One region of the Xanthomonas sp. NCPPB 1826 genome, then DNA from elsewhere that is predicted to be linked to it. Evidence: predicted binding sites of a transcription regulator. Region 1 holds the regulator's gene; each other region holds the start of a gene.

Evidence for each region. Region 1 encodes FliA, which starts transcription of late flagellar genes. Its sites were predicted from a motif close to TAAAGTTTNNCNNNCNNNGGCCGATAA; they were not measured.
Region 2: a site for FliA is predicted at 2,231-2,257, ahead of AC1PLA_RS02255 (GGDEF domain-containing protein). Genes of this name have one in related genera too.
Region 3: a site for FliA is predicted at 2,529-2,555, ahead of AC1PLA_RS03585 (GGDEF domain-containing protein). Genes of this name have one in related genera too.
Region 4: a site for FliA is predicted at 1,986-2,012, ahead of AC1PLA_RS15955 (methyl-accepting chemotaxis protein). Genes of this name have one in related genera too.

Annotation. Positions count from the first base shown of each region.
Region 1 is NZ_CM161521.1:2,363,941-2,368,427, forward strand. It holds gene AC1PLA_RS10165 (chemotaxis protein CheA) at 1-153, opposite strand, end outside; gene AC1PLA_RS10170 (protein phosphatase CheZ) at 156-782, opposite strand; gene cheY (chemotaxis response regulator CheY) at 782-1,174, opposite strand; gene AC1PLA_RS10180 (RNA polymerase sigma factor FliA) at 1,209-1,976, opposite strand; gene AC1PLA_RS10185 (MinD/ParA family protein) at 1,973-2,857, opposite strand; gene flhF (flagellar biosynthesis GTPase FlhF) at 2,844-4,487, opposite strand, start outside.
Region 2 is NZ_CM161521.1:519,281-523,767, reverse strand. It holds gene AC1PLA_RS02265 (1,4-alpha-glucan branching enzyme) at 1-229, opposite strand, end outside; gene glgA (glycogen synthase GlgA) at 226-1,809, opposite strand; gene AC1PLA_RS02255 (GGDEF domain-containing protein) at 2,295-3,923, shown strand; gene AC1PLA_RS02250 (DUF808 domain-containing protein) at 4,079-4,487, opposite strand, start outside.
Region 3 is NZ_CM161521.1:829,910-834,396, reverse strand. It holds gene AC1PLA_RS03590 (M28 family metallopeptidase) at 1-1,109, opposite strand, end outside; gene AC1PLA_RS03585 (GGDEF domain-containing protein) at 1,430-2,410, opposite strand; gene AC1PLA_RS03580 (SulP family inorganic anion transporter) at 2,639-4,126, opposite strand; gene AC1PLA_RS03575 (cellulase family glycosylhydrolase) at 4,338-4,487, shown strand, end outside.
Region 4 is NZ_CM161521.1:3,781,100-3,785,586, forward strand. It holds gene AC1PLA_RS15950 (glucose/quinate/shikimate family membrane-bound PQQ-dependent dehydrogenase) at 1-1,548, shown strand, start outside; gene AC1PLA_RS15955 (methyl-accepting chemotaxis protein) at 2,079-3,947, shown strand; gene AC1PLA_RS15960 (thiol-disulfide oxidoreductase DCC family protein) at 4,223-4,487, opposite strand, start outside.

The sequences.
Region 1 (4,487 bases):
CTTGAGCGTGTGGAAGCCGCGGAACACCGCGTTGAGCTGGTCGGCTTCGTCCGGTGCCTGTTCCAGCGACACCAGCTGTTCGCCGAGGCGATCCAGGATTTCCTGGGCCTCGACAATGAAATCGGCAGCAATATCGTCTGGAACAGCACTCATGGTTACAGCCCCAATCCGGACAGCAGGTCGTCGGCGTCGTCCTGCGACACCGCGTGACGGTCCAGGCCCTTGACTGCAGGACCGGCAAGACCGCCGTCGTCTTTCTTCGGCTCGGGATTCTTCGGCGGCAGGCCGAGCGCACCGAAGCCCTCGTGCACGCGCCGCACGATGCCGGCCACGCGACGGATGATCTGGCCGCTCAGGTCCTGGTAGCTCTGCGCCAGCGACAGCTCGGTCAGGTTATGGCGCATCTTGTCCATCAGCGCGCCCTGGTCCTGGTTCAGGCCACCGTCGCGCAGCTGGTTGGCCAGCTCGCGGCATTCCTCGACCAGGTCCAGCGTGCGATGGCTGGCCTTCTCGGTCATTTCCACCACGTGGTCCAGGCGCGAGCAGGCATCGTCCAGTTCGCCGGCTTCCTCGGGCACGGTGGGCAGCTCGCCCAGCGCCTGCCCGAGTTCGCGCGCGAGCCGGCTCAGGCTCTGCATCATCGGGCGCGTGCGCAGCGCGGCGAGGTGGTCCACCTCGCGCCGCCAGGCGACCTGGTCACCGCTTTCCAGTGCATCGAGCGCGTGCTGCAGGCGCTCGATCAGGGCGGCACGTTCGGCATCGGCTTCCACGGTGGCGTTCATCAGGCGGTCGCCGCCAGACGTTCGAACACCTTGCCCAGCTTCTCTTCCAGCGTCTGTGCGGTGAACGGCTTGATGATGTAGCCGTTCACGCCGCACTGGGCCGCTTCGATGATCTGCTCGCGCTTGGCTTCGGCGGTCACCATCATCACCGGCAGGTGCTTGAGCTTGGCGTCGGCGCGGATGTTGCGCAGCAGGTCGATGCCGGTCATGCCGGGCATGTTCCAGTCGGTGACCACGAAATCGAACGGGCCGGCCCGCAACGCCGCCAATGCGCTGTTGCCGTCTTCGGCCTCTGCGGTATTGGTGAAGCCCAGATCGCCCAACAGATTCTTGACGATACGTCGCATCGTCGAGAAGTCGTCCACGATCAAAATCCGCATGTTCTTGTTCACATCAAGCTCCTAACACTAAAAATACGCGAAAAAATCATTCGTCAATTTCGACACCGGCATCGGCCAGTTCGAAGACCTTGAGGCGGCCGCGCAGACGCACCACCGCCTGGCCATGGATCTGGCAGACGCGCGATTCGCTGACACCGAGCACGGCGCCGATTTCTTTCAGGTTCAATTCCTGTTCGTAGTACAGCGACAGCACCAGCTGCTCGCGCTCGGGCAACTGGCCGATGGCCTTGCCCAGCTCGCGGCCGAATTCGCCACGCTCCATCATCTGCTGCGGATTGGGGCCGCCCTTGGCGGTGGTGTCCAGCTCGCCGTGATCCTCGATCCGCGACTCCAGGCTCAGCACCTGGCCGCGGGCGGCATCTTCCATCAGACGCAGGTAGTCGGGCAGCGGCATCTCCATCGCGGCGGCCACTTCGGTGGCGGCGGCGGCGCGGCCGGTGTGCTGTTCGATCTTGCGCACGGCGGCGGCAGCGTCGCGTGCGCGGCGGTGCACCGAGCGCGGTACCCAGTCGCCACGCCGGATCTCGTCGATCATCGAGCCGCGGATGCGGATCGAGGCATAGGTCTCGAACGAGGCGCCCTGTTCGGAGTCGTAACTGCGCGAGGCTTCGATCAGGCCGATCATGCCGGCCTGGATCAGATCGTCCACTTCCACGCTCGCCGGCAGGCGCGCGGCCAGATGGTGGGCGATGCGGCGCACCAGGTCGGCGTGCTGGGTGACGATATCGTTGGCGTTGTTGCGCTGCACGGCGCGGTACTGCGCGCTGGCCGTGGTTGCGGTAGCGGTGCTCATGCGGCCACTCCCCGTTGGATGATGCGTTCGACGAAGAACTCGACATTGCCGCGCGGCACGGTGGGGGCCTGCCAGCGCGAGGTACGGCGAGCGATTTCTGCAATGGCCTGCGCCGACGGACTGGCGGGGTAGGCCTTGATGACCGGCTGCTGGCGCTGCACCGACAGGCGCAACCAGTCGTCCTGCGGCACGTGGCCGAGGTAGTTCAGCGACACGTCGCCGAGGAATTTTTCGCAGACCCGCGACAGCTTGTCGTACAGCAGGCGGCCCTCGTTGGGGTCGCGCACCATGTTGGCGATGATCTGCAGGCGGTCCACGCCGCGTTCGCGCGAGAGCACCTTGATCAGCGCATAGGCGTCGGTGATCGAGGCCGGCTCGTCGCAGACCACCACCACGGTGTCCTGGGCGGCCTGGCAGAAGGTCAGCACGCTGTCGGTGATGCCGGCGGCGGTATCGATGACCATCACGTCCAGGTCGCGTTCCAGCTCGGAGAACACGTTGACCAGGCCGATGTGCTGGGCCGGGGCCAGTTCTGCCATGTGGCGGCGACCGGAGGCGGCCGGGACCACCAGCACACCGCCGGGGCCTTCGATGATCACTTCATCCAGCGTGCAGCGGCCGGCGATCAGGTCGGCCAGGGTGTACTTGGGCGACAGGCCCAGCACCACGTCCAGGTTGGCCAGGCCCAGGTCGGCGTCCAGCAGCAGGGTGCGCTTGCCCATGTCGGCCAGCGCCACGGCCAGGTTGGCGGAGATGTTGGTTTTACCCACGCCGCCCTTGCCACCGGTCACGGCAATGGTGCGCACCGGGCCCAGGGGCTCGGGACGGGTCGCCGACAGGGGGAAGGCGTTGGTCAGCTTGGCGTATTCACGCGACTGCATGGTTGTGCTCCGGAGTACAGGGCTTATCGGCAGCGCGCCGCAAATCTTCAAGGCGAAGAACGAGACTGGCGGCATTGGCGCGGTGCAGGTCGTCGGGGACCCGCTGTCCGTCAGTCACCCAGGTGATGGGCATTTGGTGATCGACGACGACCGACAGCGCACTACCGAAGCGGCCGGTCTCGTCAAGTTTGGTCAGCACCACGCCCTGGGGCTTGGCGTGGGCAAAGCGGCGCACGACCTCGTCGAGGTCGGAAAAGTGCGCGTTGGCAGGCAGCACCAGCAGCGAGGTGACCTGATGCGCGGCGCGCAGCCAGTTCAGCTGGGCGGCCAGGGCGCGGTCGCGCTGGCCCATGCCGGCGGTGTCGATCAGCACCAGCTTGTAGTCGCGCAGGCGCTCGAGCAGTTCCAGCAGGCTCTCGGCGCTGTCGGCCTCGTGCACGGCGATGCCGAGCTGACGGCCGTAGCTGTGCAGCTGCTCGCGGCCGCCGACGCGCTGGGTGTCGGTGGTGACCAGGGCCACATCGCGCGGGGCGTGCTGGGCGGCGAAGCGCTGGGCGAGCTTGGCGATGGTGGTGGTCTTGCCGGCGCCGGTCGGGCCGACCAGGGCGATCACGCCGCCGCGTTCCAGCGGGTCGACCGGGGCCACCGGCAGGCGCTTGGACAGCAGGCCCAGCATCAGCCCGCGGCCGCGGTGCAATTCGGTATCGGCCGGAATCTGCAGTGCCACGTCGCGGATCAGGCCGGCGTCGAAGCCGTAGTCGTCCATCAGCTCCAGAGCCTGCGCGCGCACCGGCGAGCCACGCAGGCGCTCGTCGGTGAGGCGGTTCATTTCGCGCTCGATCATCTGCCGCATCAGCGCCAGCTCGCCACGCAACTGCTTGAGTTCTTCATCGTTCTGCGGCGCCGGGGCGGCGGCGACCGGCACCGCGGCCAGCGCCGGCGGGGCGACCACCAGCGGCGGCAACGCGGCCGGCGGCAGGATCTGCGGCAGCGCGTCCAGGTCGAAGTCGGCGTCGTCGTCCAGCGCGTCTTCGTCCTGGTCGTAGCCGGCCTGCACGGGGGCAGCAGCGGCGGCCATGATCGGGGTCGGGGCCTGCACCGGGGCAGCCTGCACGGCGGCGCGCTGCACCGGCGCGGTGGTCAGGAAATCGGCGAACAGCTGTTCCGGCACGGCCGACAGCGCGTGTTCCTGGCGCGGCGCGGCGGTCACCGCGACGGCATGGGCCAGGGCCTGGGCGGCAGGCGAGGGGACGGCAGCGCTACGCACCGGTGCGGGGACCTGCGGCTGGCGCGGCACATTGACCGGCTGGCGCAGCGCCATCGCGGCGATCATGTCTTCGGCGGCACTGGCAACGCGCTGGCGCTGGCTCGTACCGGCATCGGCGGCCTGCTTCAGCGGTGCGTGGACCGGTGCGGCGGCGGCTTGCGGGGCCGGTGCCTGCGGGGCAGCTGCCGACGGGATCGGCGCGGCGGCAACGGCCGGCGTCTCGGAGCGCGCGGTTTCCAGGGCGCGCTGCACGAGTTCTTCGTCGTAGTTGCTGGCAGCGACGATCTCGATGCCTTCGGCGGTGCGGCGATTGGACAGGATCACTGCGTCCGGGCCGTGTTCTTCACGCACCATGCGGAATGC
Region 2 (4,487 bases), 1.8 Mb from region 1:
CCAGCAACTTGCCGCGTGGATCGATCAGGCCCATGGCCTCGGCACCGGGCGCCAGCACGCGCACCAGCCGGCGGCCGTCTGCCTGGGAATGCGGGCCCAATACCGCGAATGCATCGGCAGGCAGGCCATCGGCCAGCGCCTGCACGCTCTGCACCAGATCCGACATCCCATCCATGGTCACCGCCGTCGCTTCCGTTTCCTGCCCCTGCACGCCCAGCCGTTCGCTCATGACACCGTCGCAAGCGCGGGAGCGGTTGCGGCGGTGCGTTCGTACAGCGAGAGGTATTTCTTGCCCGCCACATCCCAACCACTGGGACGCAGCATCGCCGCGCGGCGCATCGCCGACAGCAGGCTGGGCAGGCGGAAGGTACGGAATGCGCGCTCCAGGCAGCGGCGCAACGCTTCCACGCTGGCGTGCTGGAACAAAAACCCGGTGACGCCGTCATCCACGGTGTCGATCAGACCACCGGTGGCGTGCGCGATCGGCAGGCAGCCAAAGCGCTGTGCATACATCTGGCTCAAGCCGCACGGCTCGAAGCGCGACGGCATCAGCAGGAAGTCGGCGCCGGCGAACATGCGCCGCGCGAGGCCTTCCTCGAAACCGATGAAGGCACCGACCTGGCCCGGATAGCGCCGGGTCAGTTCGGCAACCTGTTGCTCGATCTCCGGCTCGCCACCGCCGATCACCGCGATCTGGCCGCCGGCCGCCACGATCTGCGGGGCGACCTCGCAGATCAGGTCCAGGCCCTTCTGGTGCACCAGCCGCGATACCACCGCAAACAGCGGGCCGGTGCTCTCGCGCAGCCCGAAGGCCTTGCGCACCTGCGCGGCGTTGGCCTGACGGCCCTGCCACTGATTGACGCTGAAGTGCGTGTCCAGATATTCGTCGGTACGCGGGTCCCAGCTGGCGTCGATGCCGTTGACGATGCCGGTCAGCGCGCCCTTGGCGGCGCGGCCGGCCAGCAGGCGGTCCAGGCCGCAGCCCTGCGCCGGGCCGGTGATCTGCTGGGCATAGCTGACGCTGACCGTGTTGACGTGGTCGGCATGCACGATGCCGCCGCGCAGGAACGACATCTGCCCGTAGAACTCCAGCTCGGCCACACGCTCGGCCGGAATGCCCAGCGCAGCGGCCATCGAATACGGCACCAGGCCCTGGTAGGCCAGGTTATGGATGGTCAACAGGCACGGCGTGGTGCCGCCGGACCAGCGCACATAGGCGGCCGCCAGCGCGCACGGCCAGTCGTTGAGGTGCAGCAGGCGCGGCTTCCAGCCCAGCCCGGCATGGCCGGCGGCGATCTGCGCGGCGGCATGCGACAAGGTGGCAAAGCGGATCGCGTTGTCTTCGAATTCCGAGCCGCTGGTGCTCACATAGGGCGAGCCGTCACGTTCGAACAATTCCTTGGACAGCAGGATGTAGATCGGCAGGCCGTCCGATTGCACGATGCGGCCGATATCGCAGGCCGGCAGTGCGGCATGCGCCAGCACCCGGCCGACGATCTCCACCTTGCCCGCGCGTGCCAGCACCGCGCGATAGCCGGGGATCAGCACACGGACGTCGTAGCGATGGCGCAGCGCGCGTGGCAGCGCTGCAGCCACATCGCCCAGACCGCCCGCCTTGATGAAGTCCGCCATCTCCGACACCACGAACAAGGCCCCGCGGGTATCGGCCGGCGACACCGGCAGACGCTCGTGATGGCGAATGAAGCGGCCACGTGCATCACGCGGTCGCCCGCTCTTCTTCAGAGTGGGGAGCATCGTGCTGCGCTCGAAGCGTGCGGTAGTAGCGTGAAGCGGCATCATGGCAACCATCTAAACGTCCGTCGTAAAGTGGGTGGAGACGGAAAACAGCGAAGCGACAACCATCATCTGCCGATTCAGCCAGACGACCTGCTACGAATGAGGAGCGGGGCCAACGCGCGTACTCCACGTTGTCCTTGAGATGAATCTACACCCCGTGCAAATAAAATATGCGTGAATACGTGCTGACTTTTCTGCGACAGCTAAATTCCCTTGCGCATGGTTGCGCATGCCTACTGGCATAAGCGGCGCATTGCAGTGCGATGACATCCCTGCCGTGGTGCGCGGTTGTTGAAACGCACCGAAAGCGGGCGTTGACGGCGGCGCCCGCCATCATCCGCCTGACTTGTTCAGGCATGCGCGCAGGTGGCGCATCGTCCACCGCTTGGCATCGGGCGGGCATGCCGGAACTGCGCAGAACTGCCCAGACCGCTTAAGCGCGCCGCCTGCGCGCCGATAACCAGCGATGGCACCACGACTTTCCGAGATCCCGGCGCATGGCAGACCAGCCTGAACTTCCAAGCCGCCCACGTGGCGGACTGCGCCGCCTGTTGCCCTGGGGCGGGGCGGACAGCGCGCGCCCGGCCGCCGCCCTGCCCAGCGTGATCGGTAGCGAGCGCGGCGGGCACGGCCTGGCCGCGCATCAGCTGGTGCCGGCCAAGAACAAGTCCGGCGCGCACGACCCGGCGGCCGCCACCGCCCTGTTGATGCGGCTGTTCTCGCACGCCGCGCATCCGGAGGCTTTGCTGCTGGCCTTCGCCGAAGGCATCACCAGCCTGCATGGCGAACTTGGCGACATGGGGGTGCGCCTGAGCGCGGCCTATGCGGCTGGCGACTGGCCCGGCTACGGCCGCGCCTTGCGGCAACTGATCGACAAGTACATCCGCACCATCGATACCGGCGACTCGCTGGCCGAAGGACGCACCGAAGCCGAGCAACTGCGCGACCTGCTGCGGCACGCGCTGGGCAATGCCCTGTCCACGCTGCTGCAACGCAGCCCGGAACTGGCCGAGGAAGCGCAGACCCTGGCATCGGCACTGCGCCACTGGCGCCCCGGCCATGAGCTGATCACCCTGGAACAGCGCCTGCGCGAACTGAGTCATCAGATCGGCCTGCGTGCCGAAGATGCCAGCGAGCAGCAGAACCTGCTGCTCGGCCTGTTCGACCTGCTGTTGGAAAACGTCGGCGAACTGCTCGACGATCGCAGCTGGCTGCAGGGCCAGATCTCGGTGGTGCGGCAGCTGATCTCCGGGCCGCTGGATGTCGGCTCGATCGAACAGGCACGCGGCACCTTGCGCGAGGTCATCTACAAGCAAGGCCTGCTCAAGCAAGGTATTGCCGACTCCAAGACCGCGATGCGCGAGATGATGGTGTCATTCGTCGACCGGCTCGACGGCATGGCCACCAGCACCGGCGAGTACCACGATCGCGTTGCCGGCTATTCGCAGGCGATCGGCGACGCTCGCAGCATTCCCGACCTCAACCGGCTGTTGCAGGACGTGCTGCAGGACACCGCCGGGGTGCAGGCGCAGGCGCTGGCCGCGCGCGACGAGCTGCTGGCCGCACGCCGCCAGGTCGAGGACGCCGAGCAGCGCATCGCCTCGCTCGAACAGGAACTCAAGGACGTGGCCGGGCTGGTGCGCGAAGACCAGCTGACCGGCGCGCTGAACCGCCGCGGTTTCGAGGAACTGTTCCAGCGCGAGGCCGCACGCACCCAGCGCGGCGGGCAACCGTTGTGCGTGGCGATGCTGGATCTGGATGACTTCCGCCGCCTCAACGAGACCCACGGCCACGCCGGTGGCGACGCCGCGCTGCGCCACACCGTGGACGTGGCCAAGTCGGTGCTGCGCACCACCGATGCCATCGCCCGCTTCGGCGGCGAGGAGTTCGTGCTGCTGCTGCCGGACTCCACCATCTTCGAAGCCAGCGCGGCGGTGATCCGCCTGCAGCGCGCCCTCGCCCAGCGCTCGTTGCTGCACGAGGACGTGCGCGTATTCGTCAGCTTCAGCGGCGGCGTGGCACTGCGCCATCTCGACGAGGCCCAGGACGATGTGATCCGCCGTGCCGACCGCGCCATGTACGACGCCAAGGCGGCCGGCAAGAATCGCGTGATCAGCGCCGACTAGCCGCGAACCCGGTCTGCCGCATCGACCGGTCGGACCGGGTTGCCGGCGCACGACGCAGAGGCGCCGCAGTTCTTCGGTTGCCGCCGGGCCCCCACCACGACCAACAGCTTCCGTGCGGCGGGCCAGGGGCTCCCCTGGCCCGCCGCGGCACGGCGTCAGTGCGCCGCCGGCTTCCCGCGCAGCTTCTGGAACAGCATCACCGCGCCCAGCACGATCGCACCGGCAACCACGCCGACCAGCATGTTGCCCAGTGCATCGACCAGCCAGCCCATGCCGCCGGCCGACTTGGCCAGGTCCTGCACCAGGTGATGCAGCGCCGGGATGTTGTGCACCAGGATGCCGCCGCCGACCAGGAACATCGCCAGCGTGCCGGCCACCGACAGGAACTTCATCAGCCACGGCGCGGCCACCAAGATGCCGCGGCCCAGCGCCGCCAACGCTGCGCCCTTCTTGCTCAGGTACAGGCCCAGGTCGTCCAGCTTGACGATGGCCGCGACCAGGCCGTACACGCCGATGGTCATCGCCAGCGCGATCGCTACCAGCACCGCGACCTGCTGGCCGAAC
Region 3 (4,487 bases), 1.5 Mb from region 1:
AAGCCCTTCTCCTCGGCGGTGACCGCCAGGAACACCACCGAGCGCTGCGGCTTGGGGCCGGCGGCAAAGCCGCGCGCCAGCTCCAGCAGGGCAGCGGTGCCGCTGGCGTTGTCCAGCGCGCCGTTGAAGATGGTGTCGCCGCGTGCGTCCGGCTTGCCGACGCCGATGTGGTCCCAATGCGCGCTGTAGATCAGCGTTTCATCCGGATGCGTGCTGCCTTGCAGGCGTGCGACCACGTTGTGCGAGGTGATCACGTCGGATTTGACCTGGTAGCTGGCGCTCAGCCCCTGGCCCTTGAGTTCCACCGGCTTGAAGCCACGCGTCTGCGCCTGCTTCTTCAAGGCGTCGAAATCCAGCCCGGCCTGCTTGAACAAGTCGGCGGCCAGATCGCGCTGGATCCAGCCTTCCAGGGTGGGATGCGCGGCACGCGGGTTGTCGCGCACCACGTCGAACATGGTGTTGGTGTTGGAGCTGGCCACGGTGTCCCAGCCGTAGGAGGCGGGCGCGGTTTCGTGCACCACCAGCACGCCGAGCGCGCCCTGGCGGGCGCCTTCTTCGTACTTGTAGGTCCAGCGGCCGTAGTAGGTCATGCCGGCGCCGTCAAAGGCGCCCTTGCCGGTTTCGAAATCCGGGTCGTTGATCAGCACCACCGCGATCTTGCCCTTCAGGTCCACGCCCTTGAAGTCGTCCCAGTCACGCTCCGGCGCCTTGACGCCGTAGCCGACGAACACCAGCGGCGCGTTGGCGATGTCGACCTTGGACGATCCGTCCAGCGCGGCGCGGATGGCGATCTGCTTGCCCTGGGTCAGCGCTTGCGGCTTGCCGGCGTGCTGCAGGGCGATGGTCGGCGTGCCGACGATATCGGCGCGGCGCAGCGGCACTGCCTGGGTCCAGCCGCGCTTGCCGTCGGTCAGGTCGCCGCCCGGCTGCAGGCCGGCGTCGGCGAACTGCTTGCTCAGGTAGGCAATGGTCTTTTCCTCGCCGGCAGTGGCCGGGCCGCGGCCCTCATAGGCATCGGAGGACAGCTCCTTGACGTCGCGCGAGATGCGCGCGCCATCGAAGCTCGGCGTCGCCGCCATCAGTGCGGTCGAGACCGCCATCGCCAGCATTCCCATTGCAACGCGTTTGGTAACAACTCGCTTCACTGCAGCACCCAGGTAGTATCCGAACAGCCCTGGAGTGTAGCCACTGCGGCGTTCGATCGGGTGTGCACGGCGTCGAGCGATGCATGCCGTCGCGCTGGCACGACGTGCCTCGGCAGCGACGCAGCATTGATCGATATGGCCAGCTAGCGATGCGGCGCGTCGCAGCACATGGCGCTACCACCTGGCACGCCATCCACCTTGCGCCTCATGGCGCTGGATGCCGTCCAACTGCTACATGCTGCTGCAACCTAAACCGCAGCGCCGCCGCCGAACGCCACTGCCGCTCAGAACAGATCGACGCTGCCGACCTGCTGGGTGACCTGCTGCATCTTTCCGCTCGCCACCAGTTCGGCGTAGACCTCGGTGCGATTGCGGCCGTGCTGCTTTGCCCAGTACAGCGCCTTGTCGGCCTCGTCGAGCAGCTGGCTTATCAACTGGCCGTCGGTGAGCTCGACGATGCCGGTACTGAGCGTGACCTTGCCGACCTGCGGAAACACCTGCTCGGCCACCGCCATACGGAAACGCTCGAACAGACTCACCGCGATGTCGCGGTCCACACCGCGCAACACGATCACGAACTCCTCGCCGCCGAAGCGGAACAGCAGATCGTCCTGGCGGAAGCAGCGCTGCATCAACTGCGCAACCAGCAACAGCACCTCGTCGCCATACAGGTGCCCGAAGCTGTCGTTGACGCGCTTGAAGTGATCGATGTCCACGATCCCCAGCCACACGCCTTCGCTGGCCGCCGCATCCGCACCACCGGCGAACAGGCGCAGGATCACATCGTCAAAGGTCTTGCGGTTGCGCAGGCCGGTCAACGCATCGCGCTGGGCATCGTCGAGCAGGCTACGGTAATTCTGGAAGAAGCGCGCAAAGCCCTGCAGCATCACCTGCTCGGCGGCGCCGGGCGCGCGCGAGCCGCCCACACGCAGGCAGGTGCGGATGCCGCGTGCCTCCATCATCGGGTACACCAGCAGCGCGCGGCCGTCCTGCTGCAACTGCACCACATCGCCCGGCCCATGCAGGTCGGCCAGTTGCGCGCGCATCTGCGCGTCGTGGATGTCGGCCACCGTCAGCGACAGCCGGCCATCCTCGCGCAGCCGCGTTTCGGCCATGGTGCGGCCGTCCGGCGCGATGCGCAGCAACGACAGTTCCTCGGACGCGCAGACCTCGCGCATGGTGCGCAACAGGCTGAGGTCGAGCAGGTCGGCATCGCGGATGGCGGTCAGGTCCACCATGCGTTCCAGCAACGGTGCCGTGGTCATTGCCGCACCATCCCGCGGGCAGACGCAGGCCCGCAGCGCCGGTCACGGCACGCGGGCACACCTCTCGGGCTGGAACGCACTGGCATCACGACGGGTTACCGGCAATCTCGATGCCGGTTCATCGGCGCTGCACGCGCGAACTTGAGTCCGCCCGCCGGCCGGCGCAGCGCACGGCCAGCCGGCGTACACGGATGTGCAGGCGCGCGACCGGCCGGTGCACCAGCGCGCTTACGGCAGTGCGGACTCCAGCGCATCGTCGCCCAGCGCGTGCGCCTGCATCAGGCGCCGGCTGCCGGCATTCAGGCCTTTGACCTGGACGTCCAGCCCATGATGACGCAGCCGCTGCACCACCTTGTCCAGCGCCGCCACCGCGGTGATGTCCCAGAAATGCGCGCGGCCGACGTCGATCACCACTGCGCGGCCGGGCACCTGGCGCGCGTCGAAGGCGTCGATGAACACGTCGGCCGAGGCGAAGAACACCTGCCCGCGCACGTGGTAGGTACGCACGCCGTCGTCGCCGTCGCTGTGCGTGATCTGCAGCAGCCCGGCCACCTTGAAGGTGAAGAACACCCCGCTCAATACCACGCCCACCGCCACCCCGGCGGCCAGGTTGCGGGTGACCAGGGTCACCGCCACGGTGGCCAGCATCACCATGCTGGAGGTGCGCGGATGGGTGACCACGGTGCGCAGCGAACGCCAGTCAAAGGTCTCGGCCGAGACCATCACCATGATCGCCACCAGCGCGATCACCGGCACCTGCGAGACCCACGGCTTGAGCAGCACCATCAGGATCAGCAGGAACACCCCGGCGAACAGGGTGGAGAGACGGCCCCGCCCGCCGTATTTCACGTTGCCCACGGTCTGCCCGATCATGCCGCAGCCGGCGATGCCGCCGAACAGGCTGGCCGCGGTATTGGCCAGACCCAGCCCGGTGCACTCGCGGTTCTTGTTGCTCGGGGTGTCGGTAAGTTCGTCGACCACGCGTGCGGTCATCAGCGATTCGAGCAGCCCCACCATCGCGATGGCCAGCGCCGGCAGGGCGATGATGCGCAAGGTCTCCAGCGTCAGCGGCACCGCCGGCCATTGCAGGACCGGCAGTGCGTTGGGCAGCTTGCCCAGATCGGCCACCGTCTCCAGCGGCAGGTGCAACGCCGAGCCCAGCACCGTCAGCACCAGGATGCACAGCAGCGGCGAAGGGATTGCCGACACGCCCGGCAACGGCAGCCGCGGCAGGCCGTAGATGATGAGCAGGCCCAACGCCAACATGCCCCAGGTGGCCAGGTTGGCGTGCTGCAGATGCGGCAGCTGCGCGGCGAAGATCAGCACCGCCAGCGCATTGACGAAGCCGGTACGCACCGAACTGCTGACAAAGCGCATCAGCACGCCCAGCCGCAACAGACCGAACAGGATCTGCACCGCACCGGCCAGCAGCCCGGCCGCCAGCAGATAAGGCAAGCCGTGCGCGGCCACCAGCGGTGCGGCCACCAGGGCCACCGACCCGGCCGCAGCGGAAATCATCGCCGGGCGGCCGCCGAAGAACGCGATGACAATCCCGATCACGAACGACGCGAACAGCCCCACTTGCGGGTCGACGCCGGCCACGAACGCAAAGGCGATCACTTCGGGAATCAGCGCAAAGGTAGCGACCGCACCGGCCATCAGTTCGCGCGCAGGCGAGGCGCGCCATTGCGCCAGTTCGGCACGCAGAAAGGACATTGGAAGACACTCCGGGGACAGAAAGGACAGCCTGCGGACAGGCGACAGCGGCGATAGTGTGCGCGAAAGCGACCCGGCCCGCAGCCAGCGTGTGACCGGTGCGGCAATGCGCCTTTCTGTGGTCCGGATCACGCCAAACGATGCAGCCGCGGACCAAGATGCCCCCCTCACCGGGTTCGGGTGTCGAGCCGGGTTCGCTAGGGAGATCACCATGTCCATTTTCAGGACCGCCAGTACGCTCGCACTGGCCACCGCGCTGGCGCTCGCCGCCGCACCGGCCTTCAGCTACTCCATCAGCAACAACAAGATTGTCGACGACAGCGGCAAGGTGGTGCAGCTCAAGGGCGTCAACGTATTCGGC
Region 4 (4,487 bases), 1.4 Mb from region 1:
GATGGCCGCCTCGGCGCGCTGGACGCGCAGACCGGCAAGCTGTGCACCAGCTTCGGCAACAACGGCTTTGTCGATCTCAACGCCGGCACCGGCAACACCAAGCCGGGCTTCGTCGGCCCGACCTCGCCGCCGGTGGTGATGCGCGGCGTGGTGATCCAGCCCACCGGCCAGGTGCGTGACGGCCAGGAAGGCGATGCGCCGTCGGGCGTGGTGCGCGGCTTCGATGCGCTCACCGGCCAGCTGCGTTGGGCCTGGGACCTGGGCAACCCGGCGATCACCGCCGAGCCGCCGGCCGGGCAGACCTATACCCGTTCCACCCCGAACGTGTGGTCGCTGATGGCCGCCGATGACGAGCTGGGCCTGGTCTATCTGCCGACCGGTAATGCCTCGGGCGATTTCTTCGGCAAGGGCCGTACCCCGCAGGATGAGGAATACACCGCCTCGCTGGTTGCCGTGGATGCGGCCACCGGCAAGGAGCGTTGGCACTTCCGCACCGTCAACCACGACTTGTGGGATTACGACATCGGCCCGCAGCCGAATCTGGTCGACTGGCCGGTCGCCGGCGGCGCTACCCGTCCTGCGGTGATCCAGGCCACCAAGTCCGGCCAGGTGTTCGTGCTGGACCGCGCCACCGGTGCCCCGCTCATGCCGGTCAAGCAGATCGCCGTGCCGCAGGGCACCGATCACGGCGACTGGACCGCGGCCACGCAGCCGATCTCGCCGGGCATGCCCAATACCGTGGGCGCACCGAGCCGCGAGTACGAAACCATCGTCGAATCCGACGCCTGGGGCATGACCCCGTTCGACCAGCTGGCCTGCCGCATCCAGTTCAAGCAGCTGCGCTACGAAGGCATGTTCACCCCGCCGACCCTGCAGGGCTCGCTGGCCTTTACCGGCAATCACGGCGGCATCAACTGGGGCGGCGTCTCGGTCGATCTGCAGCGCGGCATCATGGTGATGAACAGCAATCGCCTGCCCTACACCCTGCAGGTCTACACCCGCGAAAAGATGAATGAACTGGGCGTGGTCTCGGTGTTCGACGGCAAGAGCAAGACGCCGGGCTACATGGCGCAGAAGGGCCTGGCCTACGGCGCCCGCAAGGAGCCGTGGATGTCGCCGCTCAACACGCCGTGCGTGGCACCGCCGTGGGGCTACATCTCCGGCGTGGACCTGCGCACCCAGCAGGTGATCTGGCGGCGTCCGCTGGGCACCGGTTACGACCAGGGCCCGATGGGCATCCCGTCCAAGACCAAGTTCGAGATCGGCACGCCCAACAACAGCGGCTCGCTGGCCACCGCCGGCGGCGTGACCTTCATCGGCGCGACCCTGGACGACTTCATGCGCGGCTTCGACACCCGCACCGGCAAGCAGGTCTGGGAGACCCGCGTGCCGGCCGGCCCGCAGGCCGCTCCGCTGAGCTACACCATCGACGGCAAGCAGTACATCGTGGCCGCCGTGGGTGGACACGACCGCATGGAAACCAAGTCGGGCGACAGCGTGATCGCCTGGGCGCTGCCCGACGACGCGGGCGCCAAGCCGGCGAAGTAAGCCGGTGTAGCGTCAGCTAGTTAGCATCGATAGACCGGTCATCGTGAGATGGCCGGTTTTTTTTTGGTGAATCGGGAATCGGGATTCGGGAATGGGAAAGGCGCTTTTCTGTCGTCTTTCAGGGCTCGGCTGGGTTGATGCCTCGCTCGATTCCCGATTCCCGGCTCTTCGATGCGTGTTCGTGGCGTCGCACTGATGACGCCACTGGTCAGTCTTGATTGCGTGCATGCGATCGGATTGGGTGGCGTCGAGGCCTACGGAGTGTTTACGGCACCCGCTGATATTTCACGCGGAATTTACAATTGCAAGGCCGGTGTTCGGCTGCAAATCGCGGTTCCATAGTGCATCGGGCCGCACTGAAACCGCTTCCAAATCAACTACATCGGTGTTTTCGGGGGTCTGGTCGGCAGATTCCGACGAACGGTGATTTCACGCCGTCATGATTCGGGCTCGGCCGCCGATACCCCATAGCAGCCCATGCAGCGCAGGACGCCGCTCCCCACTCCGAATCACTCAGTTGGACTCAGCCTATGTCGCCCTCATCCGATGCCACCGCCGTCTCCCGCCCGCCTTCCGGCCGGAACCTTGCGCGTGCCAGCACGGCCGCATGGCTGCCTGCCGCTGCACAGATCGGTCTGCTGGCCTCGCTGACGCTCTACGCCGCCACGCTGCTGCCCGGCAGCATCTGGGCTGGGCTGGGCCGCTTGCTACCGGCGCTGCTGGTGCTGGGCGCGGCAAGTGCCGGGCTGTGGTGGTGGGCGCGCCGTCGCGGTCTGGCGCAACTGCAACAGGCGATCGGCACGGTGACGGCCATCGGTGACGGGCGCTTCCAGCGTCTGGATCTGCGCAACGCCTCCGGCGAACTCGCGCCGTTGCTGCACGCCCTGCAGGCGACCCAGGACAAGCTGGCCATCCGCATCGATGTGATGGAACAGGGCCTGCGCCACGGCCAGTTCGTGATCAAGGCGCTGGACGATCTGGACACCATGATCCGCATCGCCGACGACGACGGCCAGGTACTGTTCGCCAACCGCAAACTGCTGGCGATGCTCAAGCTGATCGAGCCGGATGTGCAGAGCTTCCGTCCCAGCTTCCATGCCGAAGGCTTCGTCGGCGGCAGCATCGGCGACATCTATCCCGACAGCCAGGCCGCGATCGACCGCATGCGTGCGCTGACCGCCTCCAAGGCGGTGCGCGCGCCGTTCTTCGGCCGCCAGATCGACTTCGTCTACAGCCCGATCATCGCCGCCGACGGCACCAAGCTGGGCACCATCGCGCAGTGGATGGACGTCACCGCGCAGGTCAACGCCGAGCAGGCGCTGATCCAGATCATCGATGCCGCCGCGGCCGGCGATTTCAGCCGCCGCATGCAGATCGATGGCATGGACGGCGTGCTGCTGTCGCTGGCGCAGGGCATCAACCGCATCTACGACTCGGTGGAAACCCACCTGGCCGCGTTGGCGCGCGTGATCGGCGCATTGGCCGAAGGCGACCTCACCCAGCGCGTGGATGGCGATGCGCATGGCATCTTTGCGCGCCTGCGCGACGACACCAACCAGACCGTGACCCGGCTGACCGAGATCATCGGCGGCATCCAGATCGCATCGGACACGATCCGCCGCGCGGCGGTGGAAATCGCCGCCGGCAACACCGACCTGTCCGAGCGCACCGAGCAACAGGCCGCCAATCTGGAAGAAACCGCCAGCTCCATGGAAGAGCTCACCTCCACCGTGAAGCAGAACGCCGACAGCGCGCTGCAGGCCAATCGGCTGGTGGTGGGCACCGGCGAAGTCGCGCAGAACGGCGGCCAGGTGATGGACGATGTGGTGTCCACCATGGGCCAGATCAGCACTGCCTCGCGCAAGATCGGCGAGATCATCGGCGTCATCGACGGCATCGCCTTCCAGACCAATATCCTGGCGCTCAACGCCGCGGTGGAAGCCGCACGCGCCGGCGAACAGGGCCGCGGCTTTGCGGTGGTCGCCTCGGAAGTGCGCGCGCTGGCGCGGCGCTCGGCCGATGCGGCCAAGGAGATCAAGACGCTGATCGCCGATTCCACCGACAAGGTCGAACTGGGCTCGGGCCTGGTGCACCGCGCCGGCGCGACCATGCGCGAGATCGTCGGCTCGGTCAAACACGTCACCGACATCATGAGCGAGATCACCGCCGCCAGCGCCGAGCAATCCAGCGGCATCGAACAGGTCAACCGCACCGTCGCGCAACTGGACGAAGTCACCCAACGCAACGCCGCGCTGGTGGAAGAAGCCACCGCCGCCGCACGCAGCCTGGAAGAACAGGCCGTGGAACTGGCCGATGCGGTGTCGATCTTCCGCCTGCAGCCCGCGCACGGCGGCAACCCGAAAGCAGCGCCCGCAAGCTTCAAAAACGCAGCCGCGTAAGCCGCCGTCACTGAAGCGCAGAATCACCGTAGGAGCGCACTTGTGCGCGATGAAGCTTTCCCGGTAATGCCCCCATCGCGCCCAGGTGCGCTCCTACACCGAGCAGGCATGCCTGTCCGCCACCACAGATCCAACGCACGCGGCCGACCAACACCCCGTATCAACAAGCCATCATAGAAATCAGCGCGCAGTCGTAGGAGCGCACCCGGGCGCGACGGAGCTTTATCGATAACGCCGCATCGCGCCCAGGTGCGCTCCTACGTGGGCGGTGGGCGCTAGTCGAGAAACCGCTCGTGCTGCTCTGGGCTCGGCAGCATGCAATGCTCGGTGCGACCGAACCAGCGGTAGCGATGGCGTGCGATCAGGCGATAGCCGATGTCGCGCATGCGACGCGGTACCACGCGCAACACCGTGGACAGCCGCCAGAATCCGACCAACCCGGCCAGCACCCGCATGATTGCGTCGCTGTCGGTCCATGCACCGCAGTCATCCACCAGCAGAAACGACAACGGGTCGTCCGGATCCAGGCCATGCCGCTGC